2 regions of the Paenibacillus dendritiformis genome follow, and region 2 is predicted to be linked to the other one. Evidence: predicted binding sites of a transcription regulator. Region 2 holds the regulator's gene; the other holds the start of a gene.
What was found. Region 2 encodes CtsR, which represses protease genes until heat stress. Its sites were predicted from a motif close to ATGGTCAATAAAGGTCAAACA; they were not measured.
Positions count from the first base shown of each region.

Region 1 (16,177 bases), 950 kb from region 2:
GCCGGAGAATCATGCCATCGTCCGCAAGCGCGTACAGAAGTTCGTCGACGCGAAGCTGGCCGATTATTATGGAACCGACGCGCATATTGCGGTGTTCGGGCATGGCCAGACGACCGCGGATATGAAGCAGATCGTCAATCCCGGGGACATTCATCCCGTATATAATGCGGCAATCGTGCAGTATGTTCTCGGTTCGCAAGGCCAATGTGAGCGTGTATCGTTGCATAAAGACCATCTCGGTCCGCACGTATACGAATAGATCTCAACCATGATCTCAAGGGGGAACGAACGTATGGCAAAGAAAATGGTATTGCTGCTGCTCTCATTAACCGTCGTCCTGTCGCTTGCGGCCTGCGGGCCGAAGCGCGACGCGGAACAGGCCAAGCCGAATCCGGATACGGCCCAGCAACAAGAAGGGGAGATGCCGCCGAAGCCGGAGCATCTCAAAATCTGGGGCCCGGAAAATGAGCCGGAATTGAAATCGCTCCGGGCCATTACGCAAAAATTTACGGAGAAGACGGGCATTGATGTGGAAGTGATTCCATTCAACCCGCGCGAACAAGCGAAAGCGTTCTCACTCGACGGACCGTCCGATCGCGGCCCTGACCTGTGGAGCGCCACCCATAACTCCATGGGCCGCAATGTGCTGCAAGGGCTGGCCGAGCCATTCCAGATCAGCGAGGAGCAGATTAGCCAGTATTCGCCGGAAGCGATTCAGGCCGTCACGATTGACGGCAAAATCTATAATCTGCCGATGGTCGTCGAGACGACCGCCTTGTTCTACAACAAGGAGCTGATGCCGAAGGCGCCGGAAACATGGGAAGAGCTCGAGAAGTTCGCATTGGAGTTCACCGATGCATCGAAGGATAAATACGGGTTCCTGTTCGATGCGACCAATTTCTATTACGCCAACATGTTCCTGCAGGGCAATGGCGGATATGTTTTCGGATATGACCCGGCTACCGGCTATAACGTGGACGATATCGGGCTCAATAATGAAGGCGCTGTCCAAGGCGCGAAGCTGATTCAGTCCTGGTTCGAAAAAGGGTTGATTCCGTCATCGATCAATGGCGACGTGCTGGACGGCTTGTTCAAAGAAGGCAAGGTTGCCGCCGTCGTCTCGGTGCCGTCATCGATTAAAAACTATGAGTCGGCGCTGGGAGACAAGCTGGGCGCCGTACCGCTGCCGAAGCTGGCGAACGGCCAACGGCCGCCTTCCTTCCTGGGCGTCAAAGGACTGGTGCTGTCCCCGTTCTCCAAAAATAAGGAGTGGGCTACCGAACTGGCTTTATTCATTACCAATGACGAGAACGGCGCGAGCCATTTCCAGACGGCCGGGGAAATTCCAGCGCGTCCGGGCATTTTGGAAAGCGATCTCATTACGAAGCACCCTTACTTCTCGGCCGTGGCCGAACAGTCCAAATTCGCCACGCCGACGCCGAATAACCCGGAAATCTCCCAGACATGGGAGCCGATGAAAAATGCGCTCGTGTTCCTGTCTCAAGGGCAGGACGCCAAAGAGGTGCTGGATGAAGCGGTCGTTCAAATCAAAGAACAAATCGCGATCAACAACGCCAATAAGTAAGGAATGATTACCGGATTGGGGTGCGGTCCGCATCCCCATCCGCTTGAATTCGCATTGCGGATGTCAGCGAGGAGGCTTGATTAGATTGGGAGAACAACAGACACGAACCGACAAGCCGCAAATCAGTGCGCATAACCCGAAGTTGGCGATGCTGCTCTCCATTATCCCGGGGCTGGGGCAACTGTACAACCGGAGATATATCAAGGGTTCATTATTTTTGATTTTATTTTTCTCGTTTTTTATCGTGTTCGCCGATTTTTTGAACATTGGGTACTGGGGGCTCCTAACGCTGGGGACGCTGGAAGGGGTTGACGATTCCCGCTCTTTGCTCATCCAAGGCATTATTTCGGTAATCTTAACCGTCTTTCTTCTCATCTTCTATTGGATCAACCTGACCGATGCGCGCAACGACGCCCAGAAAATCCGCGAAGGCTGGAAGATCACGACGATTCGCGAAGGTTTCAAGCAGGCGTGGGATAAAGGGGTTCCTTATCTGTTTGTCGGGCCCGGCATCTTCATGATTACGTTTGTGCTCATTTTGCCGCTCTTGTTCATGGTTTCCCTGGCATTTACGAATTACAATATTTACAATTCGCCGCCCCGTTTTTTGCTCGATTGGGTCGGGTTTGAAAACTTTAAAAATATTTTTTCCGTTCCGATTTGGCGGAATACGTTCTTCTCCGTCCTGTCGTGGACGCTCGTATGGACATTCGTCGCGACGACGCTCCAAATTTCGCTGGCCTTGTTCCTGGCCGTCATCGTGAACGACAAGCGCGTCAAATTCAAAAAATTCATTCGAACGATGCTCATTTTGCCTTGGGCCGTTCCTTCTTTCGTATCGATACTCGTGTTCGCCGCCATGTTCAATGATCAATTCGGCGCGGTGAACCGGCAAATTTTGGGCCCCTTGGGCCTGTCCATTCCTTGGATGTCCGATCCGCTATGGACGAAGGTCGCCATTATCATAATTCAAGTCTGGCTCGGCTTCAGCTTCGTGTTCGCCTTGTTCACGGGGGTGCTCCAAAGCATATCAAGCGACTGGTACGAGGCGGCGGAGGTCGACGGGGCGAGCAAGTGGCAAAGATTCCGCTACATTACGCTCCCGCATGTTCTATTCGCGACGGCTCCGCTGCTCATTATGCAATATACGGGCAATTTCAACAACTTCAACCTGATTTACTTGTTCAACCAAGGCGGGCCGCCGGTTCGCGGGCAGTCGGCCGGATCGACGGATATCGTCATTTCATGGGTCTACAAACTGACCTTTGAAACGTTGAACTACAATATGGCGGCCGTTATCTCCATTATATTGGGTCTGATTGTGGCAACCGTCGCCTTTTTCCAATTCAGGAGAACCCGATCGTTCAAGGAGGAGGGCAGCGTCTGATGAGTACGAGATGGAAATCAAGATTAGAACTTACCGGTATTTATGCCTTCATTTTGTTCATGTTCATCGTGATCGTGTATCCGCTCGTCTGGGCCTTGGGCGTCTCGCTGAATCCGGGCACCAGCTTATACAGCGCCAAGATTATTCCCGAGAACTGGTCGACGGAGCACTATTCCTGGCTGTTCTCCAGTCCGGACAGCGAATATATGCTGTGGTACAAAAATACGTTGATCGTCGCCAGCTGGAAGACGGTGCTCTCTCTAATCGTGACGACGTTCCTGGCGTATGCATTCTCGCGCTATAACTTCAGGGGGCGCAAGCACGGCTTGTATGCGCTTCTGCTGATCAAGATGTTCCCGGTATTGATGGGGATGGTTGCCATTTATATTTTGCTGAACATTTTGGGTCTGCTCGATACGCTGGCCGGCTTGATTCTGGTCTATGTCGGATCGTCCATTCCGATGCACGCCTTCCTGATCAAAGGCTATTTCGATACAATTCCGCGGGATCTGGACGAGTCGGCGAAGATTGACGGCGCGGGCCATTTCCGGATCTTCTTCCAGATTATTTTGCCGTTGGCGAAGCCGATATTGGCCGTGGTCGCCCTGTTCAATTTCATGACGCCGTTCATGGACTTCCTGCTGCCGCGGATCGTCATCCGCAGCTCGGAGAACTATACGCTCGCCGTCGGCTTGTTCAACCTGGTCAATCAGGAATTCAGCAACAACTTCACCCGGTTCGCAGCGGGATCGATGCTGATCGCCATCCCGATTGCCGCGGTGTTCCTGTTCCTGCAGCGGTACCTCATTTCGGGGTTGACGGCGGGGGCGACGAAATCCTAGAGCAGCAGATCAACTTCAGAAGAGCAATCTTGTTTCGGAAAAAGATAGAGATTCGGAAAAAGATAGAGATGAGAAACTAGGAGCGGCGAGGAGGCGAGACGCGGTGACAAGCCCTTGGACGTTGGATCCGGCCAGCATATGCCTGCGGCTTCTTCTCTCGCTGGTGCTCGGGGGCATTATCGGCTTCGAGCGGGAGATGAATCAGCATGCCGCCGGATTCCGCACCAATATTTTGGTATGCATCGGCTCTTCGCTCATTATGCTGCTGTCCATCTATGGCTTCAATGCCTTCGTCGATGAGCCGAATGTCCGGATGGATCCGGCGCGTCTGGCAGCGCAGGTCGTCAGCGGCATCGGATTCCTCGGCGCGGGAACGATTATTCGAACCGGCCTCTCCGTCAAAGGATTGACGACGGCCGCCACGCTCTGGGTGATGGCCGCGATTGGCTTGGCGGTCGGGGCAGGGTTCTATTTTCCGGCGATTTTGACATGCGGGCTTGTGTTTGTCTCCCTCCAGGTGTTGAACAAAATCGAGCTTCGGTATCTGGTAGCGAACAAGGCGCTGTCGGTGGAAGTGACCTCTTATGGCGGCCCGGAGACGCTGGGCACGATTTCGAGGCAGCTGCTAGCCGAGCGAGTGGAGATTCGGAACATGAACGTGGCGGATGCGGAGACGCCGGGTCCGATCGAGGGTTCAGCGCCGCCGCTGGAGATAACGATAACGATTGTGATGCCGAAAAAGAAGCCAATGAGCGATCTGGTGGAGAGGTTGAAGGCAATACCGGGCGTCACAGCCGTAAAAATAGAGTAACCATATGCAGGTGCGGAAAGTGAGAGGGTACAATGCAGACAAGTGAGACGATACATCCGGATAAATTGCACGGCGGGACGGCTGCGGCCAAGCGGAGCGGGATCGGCGCGATAAGCCGCGTAGAGGAGCTGGACCGAGGATATCTCTTGATCGGGGACAGGGCGAATCTGGCGCTGTCCTTTCTCGATGAGCATCTGTTCCGCGTCAAGCTGACGTTCGATGCTCGTCCCGACTGGACGACAACGCCCGGCGTATTGCCTTGGGAGAAGACGATACAAGCCCGCCGGGAAGACACGGAGCGCGGCTTTCGGTTCACCACGAAGAAGCTGTCGGTCATGATTGAGTCCTTGGATGCTTCCATCACGATAACCGATGCCGAAGGCAACGTAATCGGACGGCAGACATCGCTCCATTGGGATGCGCGCGGCGCGGTGACGGGCTGCTTCGCGATGGACGAGAGCTCTCATTTTTACGGGCTGGGGGAAAAGACAAGCTATCTCGATAAGCGCGGCGAGAGCTATACGATGTGGAATACCGACGTCTATGCGCCGCATGTCCCGGAGATCGAGGCTTTGTATCAGTCGATTCCGCTGCTGCTGCATGTTCATGACGGGACAAGCTGCGGCATTTTTCTCGATAACCCGGGACGGACAACCTTCGATATGCGATCCCGAAGCGATGTCTTTTCGATTGAAAGCAAGACGGGGGCTTACGATTATTACTTCATCTATGGTCCCGAATTGAAGCAGGTCGTCTCCTGCTATACGGCCGTGACCGGGCGGATGCAGATGCCGCCGAAATGGGCGCTGGGCTACCACCAGTCGAAATACAGCTATAAAAGCGAAGAAGAAGTGATGGCCTTGGCGCGGGCCTTCCGGGACAAGCGCATACCATGCGACGTGATTCATCTCGATATTCACTATATGGACGAGTACCGCGTCTTTACCTTCGATAGCGATCGGTTCCCGCAGCCGCAGAACATGATTGCCGAATTGAAAAAAATGGGATTCCATATCGTCCCGATCGTCGACCCGGGGGTCAAGCAGGATCCGAAATATTCTGTCTACCGCGAAGGAGTGCTGGAGGACCGCTTCTGCAAGAAGCTCGAAGGCGATGTCTACTTCGGCGATGTATGGCCGGGCCGGAGCGCCTTCCCTGACTTCACCAAGCAGGAGACGGCGGCATGGTGGGGAGATCTGCACCGCTATTATACCGATATGGGCATCGCCGGCATCTGGAATGATATGAATGAACCGGCCGTGTTCAACGAATCGAAAACGATGGATCTGGACGTCGTGCACGACAATAACGGAAAGATGAAGACGCATGAGGAATGGCATAATCTGTACGGCATGCTGATGTCCAAGGCGACATTCGAAGGGCTGCAGCGGCATCTTGAGGGCGAGCGTCCGTTCGTCCTGACGCGAGCAGGCTACAGCGGCATTCAGCGCTACGCGGCAGTCTGGACCGGAGATAACCGCAGCTTCTGGGAGCATATGGCGATGGCGATGCCGATGGTGCTTAATATGGGCTTGTCCGGGATTCCGTTCGCGGGTCCCGATATCGGCGGCTTCGCCCACCATACGAACAAGCAGCTGCTGATTCGATGGACGCAGATGGGCGCCCTGTTCCCCTTCTGCCGCAATCATAACGTAGGCGATTTCCTCGACCAGGAGCCGTGGGCGTTCGATCAAGAGACGGAAGATATCTGCCGCGCCTTCATCGGACTGCGGTATCAGCTGATGCCTTATCTCTATACGCTGTTCCATGAGGCGGCGCAGACGGGCATTCCGGTGATGCGGCCGCTGCTGCTGGAATATCCGGAGGATAAGCAGCTGTCTAATCTGTGCGATCAGTTCCTGCTGGGCCGCGATCTGCTCGCGGCGCCGATCTACCGGCCGGATACAGAGCACCGGACGGTCTATTTGCCGGAAGGCGAATGGTTCGATTACTGGACGGGCACCCCGTATACCGGCGGACAGCATCTGACGGTGCATGCCCCGCTGGATACGATGCCGCTGTTCGTTCGGGGCGGCGCGATCATTCCGCATGAGCCGCTGAAGCAGCATGCGGCCGATCAGACGGAAGCGTCATTATTGTTCCATCTGTACGGCGGGGCGCCGGCCTCGTCCTATGTGCTGTATGAGGATGACGGCTTGACGTATGCGTACGAGAAGGGCGCATATAATTTGCTTCGCGTGGAGGCGGAATGCGCCGGCCGCGGCTTGAAGCTCGGCTACGAGTATGAGCGCAAGGGCTATGAGCAGGCTCCCCGCAAGCTGTGCTTCTATCTTCATGGCCTCGATCCCGATGCGGTCACGGTCGAAGGGCTTGAGCGGCTGGCATCGAAGCCGGAAGGCGATGCCGAGGGCTGGTACGTGGATGAGCGGCGCCATGGCGTCGTGATCGCGGTTCGGGACGACAAGAGCGAGCGGACAATCGAATTGAATTGGTAATGAGAAAGAGGGCGGTGTTTCCGCCCTCTTTTGGTATCATGTATGGGATGTGGAATATCTTCTCCGTTGGGTTGATTGGCGCACGATCAACTCGGAAGGCAGCGTGACCGTTTTATTTTGATTAATGCGCTCCGGGTCGTCCATCAGCTCAATCAGCATTTCCAGCGCTTCCAATCCCAGATGCTCCCCGCGGATGGTCGTGCAGCTGATCGACGGCGATATCTTGTTAAGAAAGGCCGCATCGTTGAAGCCGATGATGCCGACATCCTCCGGCACGCGCAGATTGCGATCCCGGCAATATTTCAATACGCCGAGCGCCAGCACGCTGTCCGCGGCGATAATCGCGTCGAAAGAGCTGCCGCCGGAGCCGTATTCGTCCAGAGCGGCGATCATATCCGCTTCATCCGAACCGCACAAGACGACGCCATCGTCTCCCGCCTCCAGGCCGCTGCTGTGCAAGGCTTGCTTATACCCTCCGATCCGGTCGCGGACGACATCGACGTCCAGACTCTCGGTCAGGAACACGATGCGCCGATACCCCTGGTCCAGCAAATGCTGGGCGGTGACATATCCGTCCCGAAAATTATCGCTATGAATGCAAAAAATATTGTGCTGCAGGCTTCGTCCGATCATGACAAACGGAATGGAGTGCTGCTGCAGGGTTTGAATAAGCGAGCTTTTGTCCGCCGACATGACGCCGGATAAGATAAAGCCGTCCACTTTTTTGTTCCGGTACAGCGACAAGCATTTCTCGATTTGTTGATCGACCGAGCGAAAGGCGGAAATCTGCAGGTCATATCCGTATTTCTGGGTCGCATTGGATAAACCAAGGAGCACATTGGAGTAGTACGGATTGCCGAAAATTTCGCTAGGTTCGCGCGCAATGGTATAACAAATCGTGCGGGACACGGCATCCTTCCCGTGCGGCTTCGCCTTGGGGCTGGGCACGTATCCGAGTTCCCGGATCGCTTTCTGTACTTTTTCATTCACTTCGGAGGATGTGTTTCCTTTGCCCGTAAGAACGCGCGATACCGTCGCCGGCGATACACCCGCTGCACGTGCTATATCTCTTACCGTTGGCACGTCTCCGCCTCCTCTTCTCCGGAATCATCATAGCTGCCATTCCTCTTCTGGCTCATCATTTTATAATACGATGAAAGGGAGCGGCAATTCAACTTGGCGGCATAGAAAAAGCTGCCGTACGCGCAGGCGCGATACAAGCAGCTTGTGGATCTCATGATGTATGGCACGATGACGGAATTACTTGTGAAGCACTTTATCGACGAGGCCGTATTCCAGCGCCTCTTCGGCCGACATGAAGTAATCGCGGTCGGTGTCTCTCTCGATCCGTTCGAGCGGCTGGCCCGTGCGCTCCGCCAAAATATGATTCAGCTTGTCGCGCATCTTCAGAATGCGGCGGGCGCGAATCTCGATATCGGATGCCTGCCCTTCGGCGCCGCCAAGCGGCTGGTGAATCATAATCTCGCTGTTCGGCAGCGCGAACCGCTTGCCCTTCGCTCCGGCATTCAGGAGGAAGGCGCCCATCGACGCCGCCATGCCCACGCAGATCGTCGATACATCCGGCTTGATATGCTGCATCGTATCGTAAATGGCCATCCCTGCGGTAATGGAGCCGCCGGGGCTGTTGATGTACAGATGAATATCCTTGTCCGGATCATCGGCCTGCAGGAACAGCATCTGAGCGATGATCGAGTTGGCTACCATATCGTTCACTTGGGAGCCGAGAAAAATAATGCGGTCCTTCAGCAATCTGGAATAAATGTCGTACGACCGTTCGCCCCGATTCGTCTGCTCGACAACTATAGGAACGTAACTCACGATAATCCCTCCTCAGCATCAATAACATTAAATATTAACCAATTCACGGCCCCTTAAACACGATATGCATTCGCCGCCAATGACAAGAACCGTATCTTTATCATATCGGATTGTCAGCCAAAAGTCAAAGATGGTCAAACTATTTTTTTGAGCTTTTTTGGAGCAACGATTCGGGTCGCGTGTATCATTTTTTGCAGAGCAGGCCGAACGATCAAAAAATGAGCATCAAAAAGTGAACGTTTCCGTGCCATTGAAGCGTGACCTACAATAGGAGCACAAAGGAGGTGACGCCAATGTCAGCAGGAGCACCCTCATCTATCCGCGATCCCGGCGCCAGTGGACGATGGAGCCGCATCGGGAAGACGCTGTGGAACGAAAAGTATTTATGGCTGATGGCTCTGCCCGGCCTGCTGTTCTTCGTCATTTATAAATATTTGCCGATGCTCGGGGCTGTAATCGCTTTCAAGGATTACAACATGATGCTCGGCATCTGGGACAGCAAGTGGGTCGGCTTGAAGCATTTCTACCGCATCTTCGAAAATCCGGATATCGGGCGCATTTTTTTGAACACCTTGATTATCAGCTTGTATCAGATTGTGTTTGCCTTCACGATTCCGATATTTTTGGCGATTATGATCCATGAGGTAACGCATAGGGCGTTCAAGCGGGTGCTGCAAACGGTCTTTTACATGCCGCACTTTCTGTCCTGGGTCGTGGTGGCGGGGATCTTCTATCTGATGTTCCAGAGCGATGGCGCCGTGAACAACATGCTGGTCGATTTGGGAGTGTCCAAAATCGATATTTTGTCCAATCCCGACAACTTCCGGTCCATGCTGGTGATGCAGGTCATATGGAAAGAATCCGGCTGGGGGACGATCATTTATTTGGCGGCGCTGTCCAGCATCGACGTCGAGCTGTATGAGGCGGCGAAGATGGACGGGGCCGGACGGCTGCGCCAGATCTGGAACATCACGCTGCCCGGCATCCGCAGCACGATCGTCGTCCTGTTCATCCTGCGGCTCGGCAGCGTGCTGGACGTCGGCTTCGAGCAGATCTTCCTCATGCTCAACCCTTCCGTGCGGGACGTCGGAGAAGTCATCGAGACGTATGTCTACCAAGCGGGGGTCGTCAACGGCAACTTCAGCTTCTCGACCGCGGTCGGGCTGATGAAGGGCTTGATAGGGCTGATCCTGATCTACGGGGCCAACAAGCTGGCGAAGCGGATGGGGGAGCGCGGCGTATTTTAGCGCGGGTTGCCTCCAATTTTGTAAGTGCTTACATCAAAGAATGCCCATCATGATTTCTTAATCAAAACGGGGGAGGATGTAATCATGCAGTTCACAGGGAAAAAAATCGTATCGCTGCTCGTCGTTTGTTCGATGGCCGTCGGCTTGCTGACGGCTTGCGGCAGCGGAGGGGGAAGCAAGGAATCGAATGCCGGAGGAGGACAGAGCGCGGGGGATGAAGGCAAGAAGCACAGCGTCTCGGCCATGAATATCTTGTATGGCGCGGCGCCTCCGACGACGAACAGCTCGGGCATCAAAGCGATCGAGGAGCGGTACGGCATCGAATTCAAATATATTCCGGTCGCCGCGGGCGATTATGCGAACAAGATCGGCGTGACGGTCGCTTCGGGGGATATGCCGGATCTGATGCTGCTGGAGGACCCGAACGCCAATTACTTCAGTTGGGCAGGGAACGGCATGTTCCTCCCGATTGAGGATTACATCAAGGATTATCCGAACCTGAGCAAGATTCCGCAGGAAATCTGGGACATGCTGACGTATGAAGGGCATATTTACGGCGTTCCGCGGCTGCGCGGCATTCCGTTCCATACGATGGTGATCCGCCAGGATTGGCTCGACAAGCTGGGCTTGAAGATGCCAACGACCTATGACGAGCTGTATGACGTGATGAAGGCATTCACGGAGAACGATCCGGATGGCAACGGGAAAAAAGATACGTACGGGTTCGCCATGGACGGCACGTTCAGCGGGTTCAACGGCTTGTTCGGCTCGTACCGGGCGCTGCGGTTCGGCTGGTTCGAGGATGGCCAGGGCGGGATTACGCACGGCTATATGATGCCGAATGCGAAGGAAGCGGTGGCGTTCCTGGCCCGCGGCTATAAGGAGGGGCTGTTCAGCCCGGATTACACAATTAAGAAAGGGACTCAGGCCGACGAGGACTTCCTGACCGGCAAAGCGGGCATTATCGGCAACTGGGCGTATACGGCGTATAACAAGGCCCGGTTCGACAAGGCCTACAGCGTCAACAAAGATTTCCGCGTCGCGCCGATCCCGCCATTGACGGCTCCGGACGGCTATAAGGGATACGGCAAATATCACGGCTTCTACGGGTTCTTCGTGATGCCGGCCCGCCTGGGCAAGGACGAAGAGAAGGTGAAGAAGCTGCTCTCCATCCTGGACGATCAGATCGGCGACGAAGGCGCCGAGTTCATGAAATGGGGCGTGGAGAACGAGCATTTCAAAGTGGAGAACGGCGAGAAAGTGCTGACGGACAAAGGATTGACCGAAGGCACGGGCAAATACTTGCTGACGAACCATGCGGCCGAAGGTGAATGGATCTACAACCCGGACGATACGGACGAACTGAAGAAAATGAAAGACGAGTCGTTCAAGGTAGCGATGGAAGGCGAGCCATACAGCGATCAGTCGATTGGTTTGTTCTCGCCGACCTACAGTGAAAAAGGGAAAGAGCTTGACCAGTACTTGACGGACCAAGTGAATAAGATCATTCTTGGCGAACGCCCGGTGGACGATTACGACAAGGTGATTCAAGAGTGGAAGGACCGGGGCGGCGAGCAGGTCATCAAGGAATTCAACGAGGCGTATCAGAAGCGGAAAAACGGCTGACGGTCAGCCGGCGCATGACCGCAAGCGCGTGTCTCTAGGCGCATGGCTGCAAGCGCTTGTCCGCTGTTGGTTGCAAGTGCACGCCGCACTTGCGTCACAGCAAGACTATGACGGCATGAAAGGAGTGAACATCTGTGTTTATACGCGCAAGAAGCGGGGATCGGTGGTTCAATGCCATCAACATGACACTGCTGATTGTTTTGGCGGTGATTACGATCCTGCCTATCATCCACGTCTTCGCGATGTCATTCGCCACCACGGAGGAATCGCTGTCCGGCCGGTTCATCCTCTGGCCGTCGACTTGGACGACCGAGGCGTACCGCTATATTTTCGATACGGGCGTATTTTTCATATCGCTGAAAAATACCGTGTGGCTGACGGTTGTCGGCACATTCATCAACGTTATTCTGACGGCGCTGCTCGCATATGCATGTTCTCGGCCGCAATTCAGCGCCCGGCGGGTCATCATGTTCCTGGTGCTGTTCACGATGCTGTTCGGCGGCGGCATGATCCCGACCTATCTGGTCGTAAAGGGCACCGGGCTCATCAACTCGCTGTGGGCACTCATTCTCCCTGGGGCCATCTCTGCCTTCAATATGCTCGTCATGCGCGATTTCTTCGAATCGCTGCCGGAGAGCGTCATTGAATCGGCGCGCATCGACGGATGCGGGGATTTGCGGATTCTGGCCCATATCGTATTTCCGTTGTCCTTGCCCATCCTGGCGACGTTCACCTTATTCTATGCCGTGGGCAACTGGAACCAATATTTTTCGGCGATTCTATACTTGAACGATCCGGATAAATGGCCGTTGCAAATCTTGCTGAGGCAAGTCGTGTTGATCGGACAGGCAGATATTTTCTCCAACCTCGATCCGAACGTGCCTCTTCCGCCATCGGTCTCGATACAGATGGCCACGGTCGTGCTCGCCTCGTTCCCGATCGTTGTGCTTTACCCGTTCCTGCAGCGCTATTTCGTGCAGGGCCTGACGCTCGGCGCGGTGAAGGGCTAGAGCCATGGCAGCAGGCGTTCCCGGCCTGCTGCTTTTTGGCGTGGGCGCCGCCGGAGCGCGCCTCGTAGCGCGGCGGGACTGCTCGCGTGTCACGGGGCCAGTGCGGTGTGCGGGGTGGGAGGAGTGCTTGGCGTGGGCGAGTCCGAGTGTGTGTGGGCCGAACCCAGTGAGCGGATCGTGTTTGGCGGGAGCGGGATGCGGGGTGGGAGGAGTGCTTGGCGTGGGCGAATTCGAGTGTGTGCGGGCCGAACCCAGTGAGCGGATCGTGTCTGGCGGGAGCGGGATGCGGGGTGGGAGGAGTGCTTGGCGTGGGCGAGTCCGAGTGTGTGCGGGCCGAACCCAGTGAGCGGATCGTGTCTGGCGGGAGCGGGATGCGGGGTGGGAGGAGTGCTTGGCGTGGGCGAGTTCGAGTGTGTGGGCCGAACCCAGTGAGCGGATCGTGTCTGGCGGGAGCGGGTTGGCGGGATGCGGGTTCCGCGTGCGCCGCGGCGGCTAGGCAGCGCGCCCAAGGTGCCCGCTTCGCCTTCTCGCTTGGCGGGCCTGCGGCGGAAGGCGCTTGTTAGGCACCTCAAAGGGGCATTAGGCACACTAGTAGATCAATCCTGCAAAATTACAGCATTTTCGCTATCTTCGGGGAGAATTCGCGAGAATTCCTGCAAAGATGCAGGAATTTGCCTGTTTATTTCTACTTTGGGCCCTCACGAGCTGAAATTAATGTATTTTTGCAGGATTCACTTTGGCGAAAATAGGCGGCGGTGTAAATCCTGCACTTTTGCAGCAATGGAAGTCCCGTCATCCTCATCCGCCGATCAAGCGGAGGAAGCAACGAGGGTTGCCGGCGTCAAGTACGGCGGCAACCGGGGGCGGCTGCTTAATCTGCCGTCGCCTGGAACTGCCTGATGGCTTATTCCTGTCCGGACATCTGCTTGCGGTATTGGCCCGGTGTCGTACCCGTCGTCTTTTTGAACGTGCGGATGAAGTTCTGCACCGAGGTGTAGCGCAGCTTGCTGGCGATGTCTTGAATGCGCATATCGGTATGAAGGAGCATGTCCTTTGCTTTTTCGATGCGGTAAGAAATGACGTAGTCCACGAAGTTGCACCCGGTATGCTTTTTGAACAAGCGGCTGACCTGGAACGTGTTCAGGCCGATGGCGTCGGCGCATTGCTGCAGCGAGATATCCTGATCATAATGCTCGTGAATATAGGCAATGACGCGCTCAATCCGTTCCGTATGCTTCGGGTGAGCCTGCTCGTCCAGCAGCGTCTTGAGCCGTCCGAACACCTCGGTCAGGAAGAAGGCTTCCACATCGCCGAGCTTCTGTTGGGCGGCCAGGGTGCTTAGCAGCGTGCGCTGCTGCTCCGGCGCGAACTCTATGCCGTGATGGTGTGCCATGCAGCGCAGCATCGAGCCGAGCAACTGGGAGAAGAAGCCGTGCACCGAATCCACGGAGAAGATGGCGCCTTCCTTCAACCCCTCCACCAAGTGAATGAACTCGGCCCGGGCGGGCTCGAGCTTCGCGGCTTTCAAGCTGTCCAAGATTTTGTACGTCGATTCGGCGATGTCTTCCAACTGGAAGCTGAGTGCGGGGTCCAACTCATGGATGAAGATGGCTTGATCTTCATTCAGCACGAACCGGTAGCGCGAAGCTTGCTCGGCCTGCCGGTAGGCATCGGGCAGCCCGCCGAGCCCTTGCAGCGAGTAAGAGACGGAGAGCGTCACCGTAAGCTGCAAATAGGTCTCGATCGCATGCAGAAGATCGCCGCTCGCCTGCTTCAATTGCTCCGGCCCGAGCGGCTCGGCATGACAGATGAAGACGGCCAACTGCCCCGGCTTCATCATGAGCGAATACGCTTGGCCGTACTGTTCCGCCAGCTCTAGCGCCATGTTCTCCACGGCGAAATAGAGCAGGTACTGATCGTCATGCGGGTATTTCGCGTGCAGCTTCCATGGATCGAAGGTCAGCAGCATGATGGCGATATAGGGGGCGTCGCTGCCGTACTGGATGTCGGTCCGCGCCTCATGCTCCTGGATGCTTCCGAGCAAATATTGGTGCAGGGTGTGCTGCTCCATTTTGTCGCGATACCGGCCGAGGCTGCTCTCAAGCTGGCGGTTCTCGTGAATCATCGATTTTATCGCACGGTGCACCTGTTCGATTTCATTGTCGTTATCTTGACCGTTCCACTTCTGGGACGATCGGAGCGGCTGGATCGCCTGGGTCAGCTTCCGTACGGGACGATACAGGCTGGCGGCCGCGCGAAGCGAGAGCAGGGCGGCCACGGCCACGAAGGTTAAGGAAATGCCGAGGGTCAGCCCCTGCACCCGATCCGCGCTGCGGTTCAGCTCGTCTTCGGCGATGGAGGATATGTAGTACCAGTCCTGATTCCGCGCGGGCAGGACGCTCAGCACGGAGTCGACCCCGTTCAACCGGGTCCGAATCTGGGCGAGCGGCTCGGCGCTCTTGATCAGGTCCAGGTTGTCCGCGCTAATCGTGCCCCCGATATGGTTCCGGTCGGTGTCGAGCATAATCTGGCCCTGGCCGTTCACGACGAAGAGGGAGAGGGTAGAGTAGCTGTTCTTCGCCGACATCTGATTGCCGAGCGTATCGGCGTCCAGGTAAGCGATGATCGCGCCGGAGATGGATTTCCGCTCGGTCGAGTCCTCCGCAATGGGCCGGATCAGCGTCAAGACGTTCCGATCAATGCGATGGTTGGCCGGAATGCTGGTGCGAGTGTCGATCCAGACGCCTTGCAGGGATATGTGTCTTGCCCGGTCCAGGGCAAGCGGATCGCGAAACTCTTCCTCGGTCAGCAAATGATTGTCCGAGGTAAGGATGCGTTCGGATTGGAAGGAATAGAAATCCAGCTCAACGACATGCTCCATGCCGCTGCGGATATTGACGAGCACGTTTTGCAACTGGCGGACGACTTCGGGATGGCGCGGCGATAGCTCTTTCATGGCGAACTGTGCCAGAATGCCGGGATAGGCTCGCTTGTCGGAATAGGTATATTGAAGAAGCAGTTCATCTATTTTCTTGATCTGATCGTTCATTTTGCTCTGGGCGTGCTGGAGCAGCGTCGTATTGTAGAGAGTAGCCTGCTCCCGGATGGTGGAGGTCAGGACATTCGAGATGGTCAGACCGAGCACGAGCACGGGGATGGTCGCCAACAGCATCATGGAGATGAGCATCTTTTGTTTATGGCGGACCGGACGAAGCAGATGGGAGAACTTGTGAGTCTTCGCAGCAAGCAAGGGGCGCGGCCTCCTAACATTTTCAACATGTCGAGGTAGATATGTTCTAGTATAGCACAAATGAAAGCGCTAACGTTGGGATCGAAAGCAGCGCGGCAAAGGAAACGGAGGTTGATTTTTATGC
Region 1 is NZ_AP025344.1:26,473-42,649, forward strand. It holds gene L6439_RS00155 (histidine phosphatase family protein) at 1-259, shown strand, start outside; gene L6439_RS00160 (extracellular solute-binding protein) at 293-1,585, shown strand; gene L6439_RS00165 (carbohydrate ABC transporter permease) at 1,671-2,972, shown strand; gene L6439_RS00170 (sugar ABC transporter permease) at 2,972-3,814, shown strand; gene L6439_RS00175 (MgtC/SapB family protein) at 3,918-4,625, shown strand; gene L6439_RS00180 (glycoside hydrolase family 31 protein) at 4,658-7,081, shown strand; gene L6439_RS00185 (LacI family DNA-binding transcriptional regulator) at 7,118-8,164, opposite strand; gene clpP (ATP-dependent Clp endopeptidase proteolytic subunit ClpP) at 8,342-8,920, opposite strand; gene L6439_RS00195 (ABC transporter permease) at 9,214-10,167, shown strand; gene L6439_RS00200 (extracellular solute-binding protein) at 10,252-11,793, shown strand; gene L6439_RS00205 (carbohydrate ABC transporter permease) at 11,928-12,803, shown strand; gene L6439_RS00210 (helix-turn-helix domain-containing protein) at 13,708-16,053, opposite strand; gene L6439_RS00215 (heparinase II/III domain-containing protein) at 16,174-16,177, shown strand, end outside.
Region 1: the regulator CtsR is predicted to act here: its motif matches at 9,041-9,061, upstream of clpP (ATP-dependent Clp endopeptidase proteolytic subunit ClpP).

Region 2 (16,177 bases):
CCGGATGTCGGATTGCATTCTTCGGTAAATGCGTCGCATGACCCGTCCCCCTCTTCTTTGTCGGCTTGCTTCGTTCATCATACGGTGGTCGGAGAACACGGTGTTCGGGATTTCCGCATGCGTGTACTCCAAATGTGTACTTCAAAAGTGTGCTTCAAACGTACGCTTCAAACGTGGACTTCAAAATGTACTTCAAAAGTGTAGTCCAAGCATGCATTCCAAAATGCTGTAAAATTACATGATTTTCATTAACGCCGGCGAGCACCTGAATGAATCCTGCAAATATACAGGAATTCTCGCCGCTTTTGCCGAGTTTCGCCCTAATCCCGGAAAAATACTGCATTCTAGCAGCAATTTACGCAGATTCCCGCTCCGAGACGAGAAATTGATGCATTTTTGCAGGATCAATGATTTTACAAGGGCCCTTCGAGCCCTTCACACAAAAAATGCCTCCGCAGCCGGTATCGGCTGCAGAGGCGCAAGGCGCGGTTCCACTCTGCATAGACAGCGATGAGGCGCCGGCAGCCCTTTGGCAAGGATCCGGCTGCACCAACGGATATCGCTATCCATCTTCACTGTCCCGTAACGCGGACAACCCGCCGCCCCCTACCCGTGCCGTGGCACGCTCAAGGACGGAGCTTCCGGGCGCAACGCGCCAGCTGCGAACCGGAACGACTTGCAGCCTGCCAGGCCTTGGCTGTCTGCCGCGTCCTGCCGGTCGTTCTCTCTGTGCGGTTCGGTGTCGCTGGCGCTCTCCCGTTCAACGCCTTTTTTCGGATGATTCGGCTTCCTGTCGTCGATTATTGAGCATCGTCTAACCTATCGGTACGAAGTCCCGACAATCCCTGCAGTCCCACTAATCCTGATGCTTCCCAGTATATCGGATCGGTCCTCCGAATGACAATAAGAAGTTGGACCCCTAGGCTTTGCGCGGACATTTATGACCCTTGACCGAGGGGGCCCGCATTGGCACTCCTCGCCGTAACGGTCCCGCATCTGCACTCCTCGCCGTGACGATTCCGCATCTGCGCTCCACGCCGTGACGATTCCGCATCTGCGCTCCACGCAGTGCCGGTTCCCCAGCTACACGCCTAGGCGCTGACAGACCGCCGGTCCTGCCGCTGCCTGCCCGCCTGCCCGCCTACGCGCGTTGATGGAGACGGTTGAGTACGGTTTCTTTGCCGAGCAGCACGATCGTCTCGTTCAGATCCCGCCCGTGCATCTGGCCGGATACGGCGACACGGACCGGCATGAACAACCCTTTGCCCTTGGCGCCGGTCTCCTTCTGCACTTCCTTCAGAGCCGCCTTGACCGTGTCGGCGTCCCATGCCTCCGCCGCTTCAAGCTTGGCGTGCAGCGCCTGCAGCACCGCCGGAACCTGCGGCTCCTCGAGGATGGCCTTGGCCTCTTCCTCTAGCGCCAGCTCTTCGCGGAAGAACATTTCCGACAGCGCGACGATGTCCGAAGCGCAGGTCATCTGCTCCTGATACAGCTTCACGAGCGCTTTCGACCATGCCTGCTGCTCCTCGCTCATCGTCTCCGGCAAGCGCCCCGCCTTCTGCAAGTGCGGAATGGCCAGCGCCGCAATCCGCTCCGGATCCGCCTGCTTCATGTATACGTTGTTCAAGTGAGCCAATTTGTTCGTATCGAATACGGCGGGACTCTTCGACAACCGGTTCGCGTCGAAAATCCGAATCAGCTCCTCGCGGGAGAAAATCTCTTCTTCACCTTCCGGCGACCAGCCAAGCAGCGCGATGAAGTTCAGCATCGCTTCCGGCAAATAACCGAGCTGCTCGTACTGCTCCATGAACTGGATAATCGACTCGTCCCGCTTGCTCAGCTTCTTCCGGTTCTCGTTTACGATGAGCGTCATATGCCCGAATACCGGCGCTTCCCAGCCGAACGCTTCGTAGATCATCAATTGGCGCAGCGTATTGGTGATATGATCCTCGCCGCGGAGCACATGCGAGATGCGCATCAAATAATCGTCGAGCACGACCGCAAAGTTATAGGTCGGAATGCCGTCCTTCTTCACGATGACCCAGTCGCCGGTCGTCTCCGAATCGAACGTAATCTCCCCTTTGACGAGATCGTGGAATGTATAGGAGCGCTGCTCCGGCACACGGAAGCGGATGCTCGGCTGGCGGCCTTCCGCTTCGAGGCGCGCCCGGTCCTCCGCCGTCAGATGACGGCAGGTGCCCGCATACTTCGGCGTCTCCCCTCGCGCCATCTGCGCTTCCCGCTCCGCCTCCAGCTCCTCCTCCGTGCAGTAGCAGCGGTAGGCGAGACCGCGCTCAAGCAGCTCATCCACATGCTTGTTATAAATATCGAGACGCTCGGTCTGACGGTACGGCCCGTATTCCCCGCCGACATCGACGCTCTCGTCCCAATCCATGCCGAGCCATTTCATATACTTGAACTGATTCTCTTCGCCGCCTTCCACATTGCGCTTCACGTCCGTATCCTCGATGCGGACGATAAAGTCGCCGCCGTGATGGCGTGCAAATAAATAGTTGAATAATGCCGTGCGCGCATTGCCGATATGCAGATGTCCTGTCGGACTTGGCGCATACCGGACACGAATGTCGTTGCTCATTCGAATTCCCCTCCGGACCCATTGCCTAGTCTTGAATCTATCCAATTATGATACCATATCACCGCGAAACGTGAAATAAGCACACGACCGCTTGAGCCGCAATGCCTTCCCCCCGGCCCGTGAAGCCAAGCTGTTCGGTCGTCGTCGCCTTGACGTTGATCTGCGACACGTCCGCTTCCAGGAGACGCGCCAGGTTAGCGGCCATCTCCGGGACATACGGCAGCATCTTCGGCTTCTGCGCGATAATCGTGCAGTCGAGGTTGCCCAGCCGGTAGCCCCGCTCCTTGGCGAGCGCCCAAACCTTCTCCAGCAGGACGCTGCTGTCCGCGTCCTTGTAGGCTTCATCGGTATCCGGGAAGTGCTTGCCGATATCGCCCAGCCCGAGCGCCCCGAGCACCGCATCGCTGACCGTATGCAGCAGCACATCCGCATCCGAGTGGCCAAGCAGCCCCTTCTCATACGGAATGCGCACCCCTCCGATAATGCAAGGACGGCCTTCCACCAATTGGTGCACATCGAAGCCTTGTCCTACTCGTATCATGTTCTGCCTCTCCCTTCATCATTCCATCCGGTCTTCCCGCTCTCCCCCGGCGCCGCCGCACGGCGGCCGAGCCACCAGGACGCCCACTCCAGATCGTCGGGCGTCGTCAGCTTCACATTCGTGTACTCGCCTTCCACGATGCGAACCTCCATCCCGGCCCGCTCCGCCAGCATCGCATCGTCTGTGCCGATGAATCCGTCCGCCGCGGCCTGTTCATGCGCAGCCATCACGTCGGCAAGACGAAAAGCCTGTGGGGTCTGAATCGCCCACAAGCTGCGTCGGTCCGGCGTCGCCGTAATGACGCCTCCGTTCACCTGCTTAATCGTATCCTTCACCGGCACGGCCAGGACGGCCGCCCCGTGCGCTCTGGCAGCCCGGTAGCAGGCCTCTACGCTGCCCGTCTCCACGAACGGCCGCACGCCGTCGTGTATCAGCACGTAGTCCAGTCCCAACGCCTGGATCGCCTGGAGCCCGGCATATACGGAATGCTGCCGCTCCGCGCCGCCGGGGACGATGGCCCGGACCTTGTCCAGGCCGTACTCCTCCTGCCAAGCGGCGCAGCGGGCCGTATCCTCCGGGGAGACGACCCAGACGATGGCTTCGCATGTCTGCATCGTCTGGAAGCGCTCCAGCGTATGTATAATGACCGGCTTGTCCAGCAGCGTCAAATATTGCTTGCTCTCCGCGGCCCCCATGCGCGAGCCTCTGCCGGCCGCCACGATAACCACTCCAAAGCCCTGTTCCATCCCTGTCAACCTCCATGATGGTGCTCTTCCCATCATACCTGTTTTATTGGGCTTTTTCCAACAGTTTCGGCTTGGCAAAAATCATGCGTCCGGCCGACGTCTGCAGCACGCTCGTCACGAGCACCTCCATCGTCATGCCGATGTATTCGCGCCCGCCTTCGACGACGATCATCGTGCCGTCATCCAGATAAGCGACGCCTTGGCCATGTTCCTTGCCGTCCTTGATGACTTGGACGACGATTTCCTCGCCGGGAAGGACAACCGGCTTGACCGCATTGGCCAGGTCGTTGATGTTCAGAACCGACACGCCCTGCAGCTCGCATACTTTGTTCAAGTTGAAGTCGTTCGTAACCACTTTGCCTTTCAAGACTTTGGCCAGCTTCACCAGCTTGCTGTCCACCTCGGAGATCTCCTCGAAGTCTCCTTCGTAGATCAGGACCTTCACTTCCAGTTCTTTTTGGATTTTATTCAAAATATCCAAGCCCCTCCGGCCGCGGTTACGCTTCAGCAAGTCCGACGAGTCGGCGATATGCTGCAGCTCCTCCAGCACGAATTCCGGGATGACGATCGTCCCTTCAATGAATCCTGTCTTGCAGATGTCGGCGATGCGGCCGTCGATAATGACGCTCGTGTCCAATATTTTATGCTCCTCGGCGCGCAGCTCTTCTTCCTCAGCCACCGGCTCGCTCAGCCATGGCAGGGCGGCGATCCATTCCGCCAGATCCTGCTGCTTCATCAGCGCAATCTGCATGCCCGCGCTGGCGAACAGCACCAGCAACACCGCCGACAGCATCAGCCCGGCACTTCCGAATTCGCGCAGCAGCGGCGTCAGCAGCGCGGCAAAGCAGATTCCGGCGAAAGCGCCCGCCGTACCCGTAACCAAGGTTCCTGTGGACATGAGCGTGATTCTCTCCCGCCATTCATTCCAGCTTTTTGCCAACGGCATAAAAAGTACACGACTGAGTACAAATAAGCAAAATGCCCCGCCCAAGGCCCAAGCGAGCCGGCCGGCAGATAGTCCCGGATTCGCCAATCCCGTGAAGCCCATGGTCTGGGCGTACCAATAGCCATGGAACTCCCAACCGGCCCAGGCGCCGATCACGCCCGCCATTCCGGTAAACCAACGTTTGAACATGTGCGTCCACCTCCTCACTTTCAATCGATTTCCTTACAATTATGGCCCAAGATCCCATCTCCTAATCGTTCACTTCCAGATTTTCCTGCCTGTCCAAGTTGAAATCTGGTAATTCAGAGACGTATAATGGACATGAAACCGTGTTGTGAGCGATTTATGCGGGCTGTGCGCCGCATCATATCAAGAATAGAGGTGGATGGAAATGAGTACTCCCAATTTGCAAGCGCTCCAAGAGCAAGTAGCCGATCTTGTCCTGCGACACCGGAGCCTGTTGGACATTCTGTCCAAGTACGGCCAGTCCGACGCCTCGGTTAACCGTGCCGTGACGAAGGCAATCACAGAATGCGGATGCCTGGAGGTTCACGCCAAGCGGCAGCCTTACAGGGCAGAGATGGACGTGGAGGAAGCTCGCCAGTCCCTCGAAAGCCATGTTCACGGCCATTTATGCGAAAATTGCAAAGATATCGTGAAGCATGAACTGGGCAAGCATCTGTTCTACATGTCGGCTCTGTGCAACCTCCTCGACATCAGTCTCGACGATGTAGTGAAGCAGGAATCCAGCCGGTGCGATACGCTCGGTATCTTTAACTTGTCTTGAAGAAGCAGCTGCATGCGCGGCTGCTTTTTTGTGTCAAGGTATGCAAAAAGCCCTCTCCGCCGATGGAGAGGGCTTCTTCGGTATAAACTCATGAACGATAGCAAGTGCAGGATGCCGTTACGAATGCTTCGAGCGGACCCATTCTTCCGAATCGCGCTGTTTGCCTCGGCGCCGTTTCAGCATCCTAACGTTTTTTTTTAAGCCGAGCAGTGCGTACAGAACCAGCGGCACGAAAATGAGCTTCGGCGTCTGTTCCGGCTTCCAGAGCGCGATGCCGACAGCTGCCGCGATGACGAAAGGCGTCAGCCAGAGCGCTTTTTTGGAAATGCCGACCTTTTTGAAATTCGGGTATTTCACGGTGCTAACCATTAAGTACGATAATAAAAGCATGGCGATGATAAGGTACGGTGCCGGAATGCTTTCATGGAACAGCGCCAAGGTGCAGGCTACGCCGCCTGCGGCCGGAATCGGCAAGCCGATGAAGTAGCCCGGAATGCCTGCCTTCACGTTGAAGCGGGCCAGCCGGAGCGCCCCGCAAATCGGGAAGATGGCGGTAACGACCCAACCCAACGCCGGGTTCATATCGCTAAAAGCGACCACGTACATAATAAATGCCGGCGCCACACCGAAGGAAATGACATCGGACAAGGAATCGAGCTCTTTGCCGAATTCGCTCTGCGCGTTCAAGGCCCGGGCCACGCGGCCGTCTAGACCGTCCAGCAGCATTGCGATGATAATCATGAGAGCAGCCAAATCATAATTATTATGAAACGCAAGCATGATGGAAATGATTCCGAGGAACAGGTTACCAACGGTAAACAAGCTCGGAATGGACTTTGTAATCATAGGTTCACCTCTAATTTTACTATGCCCAACGTTCATCTTTTCATTGTAGGAAAATCAAATTTGCCTGTCAATGAATACCTGCTCCTGAATACGCTTGAGCCCTTCCTTGATGGCGCGTGCGCGCACTTCGCCAATTCCGTCCACGTCATCCAGTTCTTCGATCGTAGCCATCATGACGTGAGGCAAGTATTGGAACGTATCTACCAGGTTCTGAATGATGACGTTCGGCAAGCGAGGAATCTTGCTCAGCACGCGGTAACCGCGCGGAGATACCGATTCATCCTGGATGGCGCTTGTCGTCGGGTAACCGAGCAGCCGTATCAGATGGTGCGCGTCCAGCAGCTCGTCGGCGGTGCTCTTCTTCAGTTGAACGAGAATCTCGCGGACTTTGTCATCCCCGTTGTCGCGGGCATAATCCTTGAGCAGCAGCCACGCATCCTCTTCCGTGTTGCTCACCAATTCCTCCAACTGCATGCTGATGAGACGGCCTTCCGTTCCCAGTTCGTTGATGTATCGCTTTATCTCCATTTTAATACGTAATACCATCTCGATCCGTTGCAACACATTGACGACATCGTACAGCGTCACTTGCTCCTCGAATTCGGAAGCGGTTAAGTTCGTCATTCCCTGAACGAGCACGGCTCGATATTTCTCCAAGGTCTGAATCGCCTGATTCGCCTTCGTCAGGATGACGCCAATCTCCTTCAGCGCATACCGGAGGCTGCCTTGGTACAGGGTAATGATATTGCGGCGCTGGGATATCGATACGACCAGCTTGCCCGTCTGCTTCGCGACCCGCTCCGCCGTGCGGTGGCGAATCCCCGTCTCAATCGACGGGATGGAGGAATCCGGGATCAGCTGCGTGTTCGCATACAGGATCCGCTTCACGTCTTCGCTCAAAATGATCGCGCCGTCCATCTTGGCCAACTCATACAAGTAGCTCGGCGAGAAATCGCTGTTGATGGAGAAGCCGCCATCGACGACCTCCATCACTTCCGGGCTGTAGCCGACGACGATAAGCGCGCCTGTCTTCGCCCGGAGCACGTTCTCCAGTCCGTCGCGGAACGGAGTGCCCGGCGCCACCATGCGCAACAGATCGTTCATAATATCCTGCTGACTGTCCTTCATTCTATATCTAAGCCCCCTAACCTAACGCTGCGGTCAATGCTTCCGCTACCGTATTTACGCCCACTATCTCAATATGTCCAGAAGGGGTCCATCCCCGCAGGCTTTTCTCTGGCAAAATAATCCGCTTGAAGCCCAGCTTCTCGGCTTCCTTCACGCGCTGCTCCGCACGGGACACCGCGCGCACCTCTCCTGTCAGTCCCACTTCGCCGAAGACGACATCATACGCCTGGGTCGGCATATCGCGGAAGCTCGACGCCAAGGCAACCGCAATCGCAAGATCGACCGCCGGCTCATCGAGCTTCAGCCCCCCGGCTACATTCACATAGGCATCCTGGTTCTGAAGGAACATGCCCATGCGCTTCTCCAGCACGGCAATGATGAGCGACAACCGCTGATGATCGATTCCCGTCGACATTCTCCGCGGCGAAGGGAAGTTCGTCGCCGACACGAGCGCCTGCATCTCGACAAGGACCGGGCGCGTCCCTTCCAAGCTGGCGACGACCGTCGAGCCGGAGACCCCCAGCGGGCGTTCCTGAAGGAACATCTCGGACGGATTCTTCACTTCCGTCAAGCCGCCTTCCGTCATCTCGAAGATGCCGATCTCGTTCGTGGAACCGAAGCGGTTCTTCACGGCCCGCAGGATGCGGTACGAATGATGGCGCTCGCCTTCGAAATAAAGCACGCAGTCCACCATATGCTCCAGCATGCGGGGGCCGGCGATGGCTCCTTCCTTCGTCACATGGCCGACGAGGACGGTCGCGATGCCTCTTCCCTTCGCAATGCGCATGCACACGCTTGTGCATTCGCGAACTTGGGCCACGCTGCCGGGAGCCGATTCGACTGACGGCTGATATACCGTCTGGATCGAGTCGATGACGAGAAAATCGGGGCTCATGGCCTCGATCGCCTCTTCGATATACTGCAAATTCGTCTCGCTCAGAACGAACAGCCGCTCGGACAGCACCCCGAGCCGGTCCGCGCGCAGCTTCGTCTGGCGCGTCGATTCCTCGCCGGACACGTACAGCACCTTCAACCCGCTGGCTGCCAGCGCGTTGGACGCCTGGAGCAGCAGCGTCGATTTGCCGATGCCCGGGTCGCCGCCCACGAGGATGAGCGAGCCCGGCACCACGCCGCCGCCGAGCACGCGGTTCAATTCATCGATCGTCGTGGACAGGCGCGCTTCCTGTTTACTTTCTATTTGTATGATCGATTGCGGTTTTTCTTTCGTTTGAATGAGGGAAGTGTGGACGCCCGCCGTCTTGACGACCGTCTCCCGCTCCTCCACCATCGTGTTCCACTCGCCGCAGCCCGGGCATTTGCCCATCCACTTCGGGGATTCATATCCGCAATCCGTACAGAAAAACTTGGTTTTTACTTTAGCCATATGAGCCGACACTCCTACTGACTCATCATTGTATAGGTTGCCACATCTATATTAGGTTTATCGGCATAACGCAATACAAAGATAAAGCGTGACAAATTTTTACTGGCTTTTGCCGAAGATTGTACATTATCTTTAAGTTTACCATTTTTAAGTAGGGGGTGAAAGGACTTTCGCATTTCATGAAAAAAACGCATCTCCTCCCGAAGGAGGAAATGCGCTCGGATGGATGGATCCTATGAAAATGTCAGGCCTTGGCCGGCGTATTGCGAAGCACGACCAGATTGCCGTCCTGTTCGTCGATCGTGACGGAATCGCCCTTCTCGATGTCGCCCTTCAGCAATTCCTCGGACAGGCGATCTTCGATATGCTTCTGAATCGCCCGGCGGAGCGGACGCGCTCCGTAGGCCGGATCGTAGCCTTCCTTGGCCAGGAACGCCTTCGCCGCATCGGTCAATTGGAAGTCGACATCCTGCTCCTTCAACCGCTTGCGAAGCTCCTCGGCCATCAGGGTTACGATCTCGGCGATATGCTTCTCTTCCAGCGAGTGGAAGACGATAATCTCGTCAATCCGGTTCAAGAACTCCGGACGGAAGCTCTTCTTCAATTCAGCCATCACTTTATCTTTCATATTGTTGTAGTCGCGCTCATTGTTGTCGGAAGAGGTGAAGCCCAGCGTCGTATTGCGCTTGATCGCCTCGGCGCCGACATTCGATGTCAGAATGATGAGCGTGTTGCGGAAGTCGACGACCCGTCCCTTCGAATCGGTGAGGCGTCCATCCTCCAGCACCTGCAGCAGGATGTTGAATACTTCCGGATGCGCCTTCTCAATCTCATCGAGCAGCACGACGGAGTATGGCTTGCGGCGCACCTTCTCGGTCAGCTGGCCGCCTTCCTCATAGCCGACATATCCCGGAGGAGCTCCGACCAGGCGCGCGGTCGAATGCTTCTCCATATACTCCGACATATCGATGCGGATAACCGCGTTCTCGTCGCCGAAGAGCGACTCCGCCAGCGCGCGGGCCAATTCCGTCTTCCCGACTCCGGTCGGACCGAGGAAGATGAAGGAGCCCATCGGGCGCTTCGGATCCTTCAAGCCTGCGCGTGCCCGGCGAATCGCCCGGCTAACGGCCTTGACTGCTTCATCCTGGCCGATGACGCGCTCATGCAGCACCTCTTCCATATTGAGAAGACGCTGCGTTTCCTCTTCCTTCAGCTTGACGACCGGCACGCCGGTCCAGCTGGAGACGATCTGGGCGATATCTTCCGGCGTAACCTCGGAATCCATGCGGCCCTGCTTCTCCTTCCACTGGTTCCGTACCGAATCCAGCTCCTCGCGCATCTTCTGCTCCGTATCGCGAAGCGCGGCCGCCTTTTCGAATTCCTGGCTCTGCACGGAAGCGTCCTTCTCCTTGCGGATGTCTTCCAGACGTGCTTCCAGTTCCTTTAGGTTCGGCGGTACCGTGTAGGAATTCAAGCGTACTTTGGACCCAGCTTCGTCAATCAGGTCGATGGCTTTGTCCGGCAGGAAGCGATCCGTAATATAGCGGTCGGACAGCTTCACGGCCTGCTCAATCGCTTCATCGCTAATCTTGACGCGGTGATGCGCTTCGTAGCGGTCCCGCAGCCCTTTCAAAATCTGAATCGTCTCTTCGATCGTCGGCTGATCGACCGTAATCGGTTGGAAGCGGCGCTCCAGGGCGGCGTCCTTCTCGATATATTTGCGGTACTCATCCAAGGTCGTGGCCCCGATGCATTGGAGCTCGCCCCGAGCCAGCGCCGGCTTCAAAATGTTGGACGCATCGATAGCGCCTTCCGCTCCGCCCGCGCCGATGAGCGTGTGCAGCTCGTCGATGAACAGGATGATATTCCCCGCTTGGCGGATCTCATCCATAATTTTTTTCAACCGATCCTCGAATTCGCCCCGGTACTTCGTGCCGGCTACGACGGAGCCCATATCGAGCGTCATAACGCGCTTGTCGCGCAGCGTCTCCGGAATCTCGTTGTTGATAATCTTCTGGGCGAGCCCTTCCGCTACCGCGGTCTTCCCGACACCCGGCTCTCCGATGAGGACCGGATTGTTCTTCGTGCGGCGGCTCAGCACCTGGATGACGCGCTCAATCTCCTTGCTGCGGCCGATGACCGGGTCGAGATTGCCTTCCTTGGCTGCAGCCGTCAGATCGCGCGCCAGTCCGTCCAGCGTCGGCGTGCTCACATTCTGGGATTGCCCGTGATGGCTGGATACCGCTTCGCTGCTGCCCAGCAGCTGCAGCACTTGCTGGCGCGCCTTGTTCAGGCTGATGCCGAGGTTGTTCAGCACGCGGGCCGCGACGCCCTCGCCTTCCCGAATCAGGCCCAGCAAAATATGTTCCGTGCCCACATACGTATGGCCAAGCTTGCGGGCTTCGTCCATGGACAGCTCAATGACTTTTTTGGCGCGCGGAGTGTAGGCGATATTCGTAGGCTGCTCCTGCCCGCGGCCAATCAAGGATTCGACTTCGTCCTGAATCTTCTCCAGGCCGAGGCCGAGGGCCACGAGCGCCTTGGCTGCGATGCCTTCGCCTTCCCGGATCAGCCCGAGCAAAATATGCTCGGTTCCGATATTGTTATGTCCGAGACGCACGGCTTCTTCCTGCGCCAATGCCAATACTTTCTGGGCACGTTCCGTAAATCTTCCGAACATCATATTCAAGCACCTCCATTGGTCGTTTTCGATTTGGTTAATTTGTCGCGTATCAATCTAGCCCGATACATGTCTCGTTCTTCCGTAGACAATGATTTCTTGTATATATGCTGAAGGAAGCCTGGCTGTGTCATCACGAGCAGTTCATTGAAGTCGGAAGGATCGAGATGGTTCAAAATATTGAGATCCGAACCAAGACGGATATCCGACAGCCGTTGGGCCGCTTCCTTGGAATCCATAATTGCCGCATGCTTCAATATTCCGTAGGATCGGCAAATGCGATCCGTCAGGCGCATGCGGTTATTCTCGAGCAGCTGGTCGCGGGCCGTCTTCTCATGCTCGATAATCTGCTTCACGACACTGTACAGGCTGTCGATAATCTCGGCTTCCGATTGGCCAAGCGTAATCTGGTTCGACACCTGGAACAGATTGCCTATCGCTTCGCTGCCTTCGCCGTAAATGCCGCGCACCGCCAGACCCACCTGGGTAACTGCCTGGAGAATGCGGTTAATCTGCTGCGTCATGACGAGGGCCGGCAAGTGCATCATGACGGAGGCCCGAATCCCTGTCCCCACATTGGTCGGGCAGCTGGTCAAGTATCCCCGCTTCTCGTCGAACGCGTAATCGACACGCGCTTCGAATATGTCATCGATCCGGCTGGCCTGCTCCCACGCTTCCCGAATCTGCAGTCCCGGGTACAGGCATTGAATGCGCAAATGATCTTCCTCGTTCAGCATAATGCTGATCGATTCATCCTCGCTCAAAATGACCGCTCCATTGCGCGATTCATTCACGAGGGTCGGCGAGATCAAATGCTTCTCAACCAGCACCTGCTTCTCCAGATCGCTTAGTTCCGCCAGGTTCCATCGATGAAAAGACGTATGGAAGCCTGACATCTCCGGCTGCTCCATGACCGCGGCCAGCTGGTTCAGCACTTCGACCGATTGCTGGTTCGTCGCAAGCAGCGGGAACGGCACGCCGCACAGGTTACGCGCTACGCGGATGCGGCTGCTGATGACGATCTCGGAGTCCGGTCCCGTGCCGCGCATCCAGTCACTTATCGCATGCTCCATGAATTGGCGTTGGGCCATTTTCGTCAACTCCTTTCACCTTGCCGATCATTCATTCTATCGCTCAGGGGGTTAGCCATGCTGAGCAGACGAGTCAGGGCCCCCTTCGTTCCCTTCCTTCTCCAGCTGCCGAATACGGTCGCGCAGCTGCGCCGCCCGTTCGAATTCTTCCTGGGCAATGCTCTTCTGAAGCTCGAGCTTCAGCTCATCCAGCTCGCGCTTGCGTTGAATGCGCCCGCCGCCGCGCTTCGGAATTTTGCCGGTATGAACCGTATTCCCATGAACACGCTTCAGCAGCGGATCGAGCCGGTTGCCGAAGAAGGAATAGCACTCGTCACATCCGAAGCGGCCCAGCTTCCCGAACTGGGAGTGGGTCAGCCCGCATTTCTCGCAGCGCATCGCCTGAGGCTTCTGCGCACCGTAGTCGCCGCTTCCCTTGGCTGCTCCGCCGGACAAATCGAAGTCGAGCAGTCCTGACAGCAAATTATGGATGGAGAAGCCGTTAGCCGTGCCCGGTATCCATTCGCCTTTCTCACGGGCACACGATTCACAGATGTGGAATTCCGTCTTCTGCCCGTTAATGATTTTCGTAAAGTGCAGAGTAGCCGGCTTCTGACCGCATTGTTGACACATCATGGCCATTCTCCTCCTTATCCTGGTGGATTCACTTATTGTAAAGGGATCGGCAGTCGGATTGGGCCTGCTTCCCCCGGGTTAAAATAAAGGCAGATTACCTTATTGCTTGCTTAACAGCCCGAGCAGCATCGCCCGCAGGAGACGGGCGCGGATCTCGTCCCGGTAGGGCAGCTTCACCGCCAGATTGTCGCGTGATACCGCCGCTCGCAGCAGTATCGCTTCCCGCCGGGAAATGACGTTCGCTTCTTCCAGTTGATATATGAGCCCTTCCGCTGCCTCCTGCCCGATCCGATTCCCGATCGATTCGCATAGATGGGCATGAATCGCACGCTGATCCGGCAGCTCAATCCGCTGGATGCGGATATACCCGCCGCCGCCGCGCTTGCTCTCCACAACGTAACCCTTCTCCAGAGTGAAGCGAGTGCTGATCACATAGTTGATCTGGGAAGGAACACAGGAGAACTGCTCTGCGAGATCATTGCGCTGAATCTCCACCGCGCCTTCCGGACTATCGATCAACATGATTTTCAAATGCTGCTCAATCAAATCGGAAATATTGCGCATCTTCTGCCCTCCCTTACGTCCATTTCTCTCTATATTAGCTTTAACCATTTTTGACTGTTACTTATTCGGTGATGACAAAAACAATGGGTTTTTGTCAAATTAAGTCTGACTTTGACTTTCTTTGACCTTGATTTTATGATAGCACTTTTTTCTTATGGTTTCAAGCGGCTTTTTCATACGCTTGGTCCTTATTTAGTCTACCAAAAATTCACCTAGAATAAACTTGGACTACAAAAAGAAATGAGGGGATACGGTTGGCGTAGAAGGGGATTCGCCGCTGCATCGAGCAGGGCATTGAAGCGTGGAGCGGGCATAGCCACAATGTTTTTTGTGCAAGCTTATCGATTGAGATCCCCCGCCCGCAGCCACTAATCCGGGCTTATTCACAATGACTCATTCTGAACAATGCTGAAGATAATCCATTGCATCTCATTGTGAGAGGTGAAGGTCAGACAATTATAACATAAGGAGTTAAGACAATCAGATTAGTAAGGACCTTGCGGTCTGGTGGGATATGTTGAAAAGGAGGGGATGGCCAGTCATTTCTTTAATGGCATTAACAATGTGGATGGAGACACTGCCTGTCTGAGTTCAGAAGAGCTGCTTGTTCGATATCTCCTTTTCGTGAATCTGTGGATATCCATTCTTCGAAAGCAGCATTTCCGTTGGAAATTGTGAACATTCCGTGGATATTGTGTATGAAAATGTGGATGATGAGGATAACATGCAGCATTTTGCAGTTCAAAAAGATATTCACAGGTGGATAACATTTTTTATTATGCCATTTGGGACTAATAAGTAACATTTCGTGGCTTCGTCGGGCCTGACCTTAGACGCAGACTCGTTGAAGGAAATCCTGCAAGAACGCAGGAATTGGTTGAGCAGGGGAACTCCAAAAAGAGAATCCTGCAAAAGTGCAGCAATTTCCGGCGTTTTGCGTAGACTTCCTTCAAAAGAGAATGAAAAGATGCAGTTTTGCAGGAATTCGGCCGTTTATCGACCCAAACGGTAAAAAATACTGTATGTATGCAGCATTTCAGGGTCCGCCGTCTGATCCGACTGCGTTCGCCCCGGGGGTATGATTCTCAGGAAAATAAAAAAACCACCGACAGAAGTCAGTGGTCTTTGTCTGCTTGGCAGCGTCCTACTCTCCCAGGACCCTGCGGTCCAAGTACCATCGGCGCTGGAGGGCTTAACGGTCGTGTTCGGGATGGGTACGCGTGGAACCCCTCCGCTATCGCCACCAAACAGATAAGGTATTGTACCTTAAAAACTGAATGCGAAAGCAAATCATCAAATCATCTTCGTTAGGATAAGCCCTCGACCGATTAGTATTGGTCAGCTCCATGCATTGCTGCACTTCCACCTCCAACCTATCTACCTCGTCGTCTTCAAGGGGTCTTACCAATGTGGGAAATCTCATCTTGAGGGGGGCTTCACGCTTAGATGCTTTCAGCGCTTATCCCTTCCGTACTTGGCTACCCAGCTATGCCTCTGGCGAGACAACTGGTACACCAGCGGTACGTCCATCCCGGTCCTCTCGTACTAAGGACAGCTCCTCTCAAATTTCCTACGCCCGCGACAGATAGGGACCGAACTGTCTCACGACGTTCTGAACCCAGCTCGCGTACCGCTTTAATGGGCGAACAGCCCAACCCTTGGGACCTACTTCAGCCCCAGGATGCGATGAGCCGACATCGAGGTGCCAAACCTCCCCGTCGATGTGGACTCTTGGGGGAGATAAGCCTGTTATCCCCAGGGTAGCTTTTATCCGTTGAGCGATGGCCCTTCCATGCGGTACCACCGGATCACTAAGCCCGACTTTCGTCCCTGCTCGACTTGTAGGTCTCGCAGTCAAGCTCCCTTCTGCCTTTGCACTCTTCGAATGATTTCCAACCATTCTGAGGGAACCTTGGGGCGCCTCCGTTACTCTTTAGGAGGCGACCGCCCCAGTCAAACTGCCCGCCTGACACTGTCCCCGAACCGGCTTCACGGTCCCAGGTTAGAACTCCGATACGATCAGGGTGGTATCCCAACGGCGCCTCCACCGAAGCTGGCGCTCCGGCTTCCCAGGCTCCCACCTATCCTGTACAGACCGTACCAAAGTCCAATATCAAGCTGCAGTAAAGCTCCATGGGGTCTTTCCGTCTTGTCGCGGGTAACCTGCATCTTCACAGGTATTAAAATTTCACCGGATCTCTCGTTGAGACAGCGCCCAAGTCGTTACGCCATTCGTGCGGGTCAGAATTTACC
Region 2 is NZ_AP025344.1:5,621,089-5,637,265, forward strand. It holds gene cysE (serine O-acetyltransferase) at 1-39, opposite strand, end outside; gene gltX (glutamate--tRNA ligase) at 1,142-2,596, opposite strand; gene ispF (2-C-methyl-D-erythritol 2,4-cyclodiphosphate synthase) at 2,655-3,137, opposite strand; gene ispD (2-C-methyl-D-erythritol 4-phosphate cytidylyltransferase) at 3,134-3,883, opposite strand; gene L6439_RS25050 (PIN/TRAM domain-containing protein) at 3,927-5,018, opposite strand; gene L6439_RS25055 (nucleoside triphosphate pyrophosphohydrolase family protein) at 5,221-5,616, shown strand; gene pssA (CDP-diacylglycerol--serine O-phosphatidyltransferase) at 5,734-6,462, opposite strand; gene disA (DNA integrity scanning diadenylate cyclase DisA) at 6,517-7,590, opposite strand; gene radA (DNA repair protein RadA) at 7,607-8,974, opposite strand; gene clpC (ATP-dependent protease ATP-binding subunit ClpC) at 9,219-11,657, opposite strand; gene L6439_RS25080 (protein-arginine kinase McsB) at 11,660-12,745, opposite strand; gene L6439_RS25085 (protein-arginine kinase activator protein McsA) at 12,797-13,360, opposite strand; gene L6439_RS25090 (CtsR family transcriptional regulator) at 13,460-13,924, opposite strand; rRNA gene rrf (5S ribosomal RNA) at 15,056-15,172, opposite strand; rRNA gene L6439_RS25100 (23S ribosomal RNA) at 15,233-16,177, opposite strand, start outside.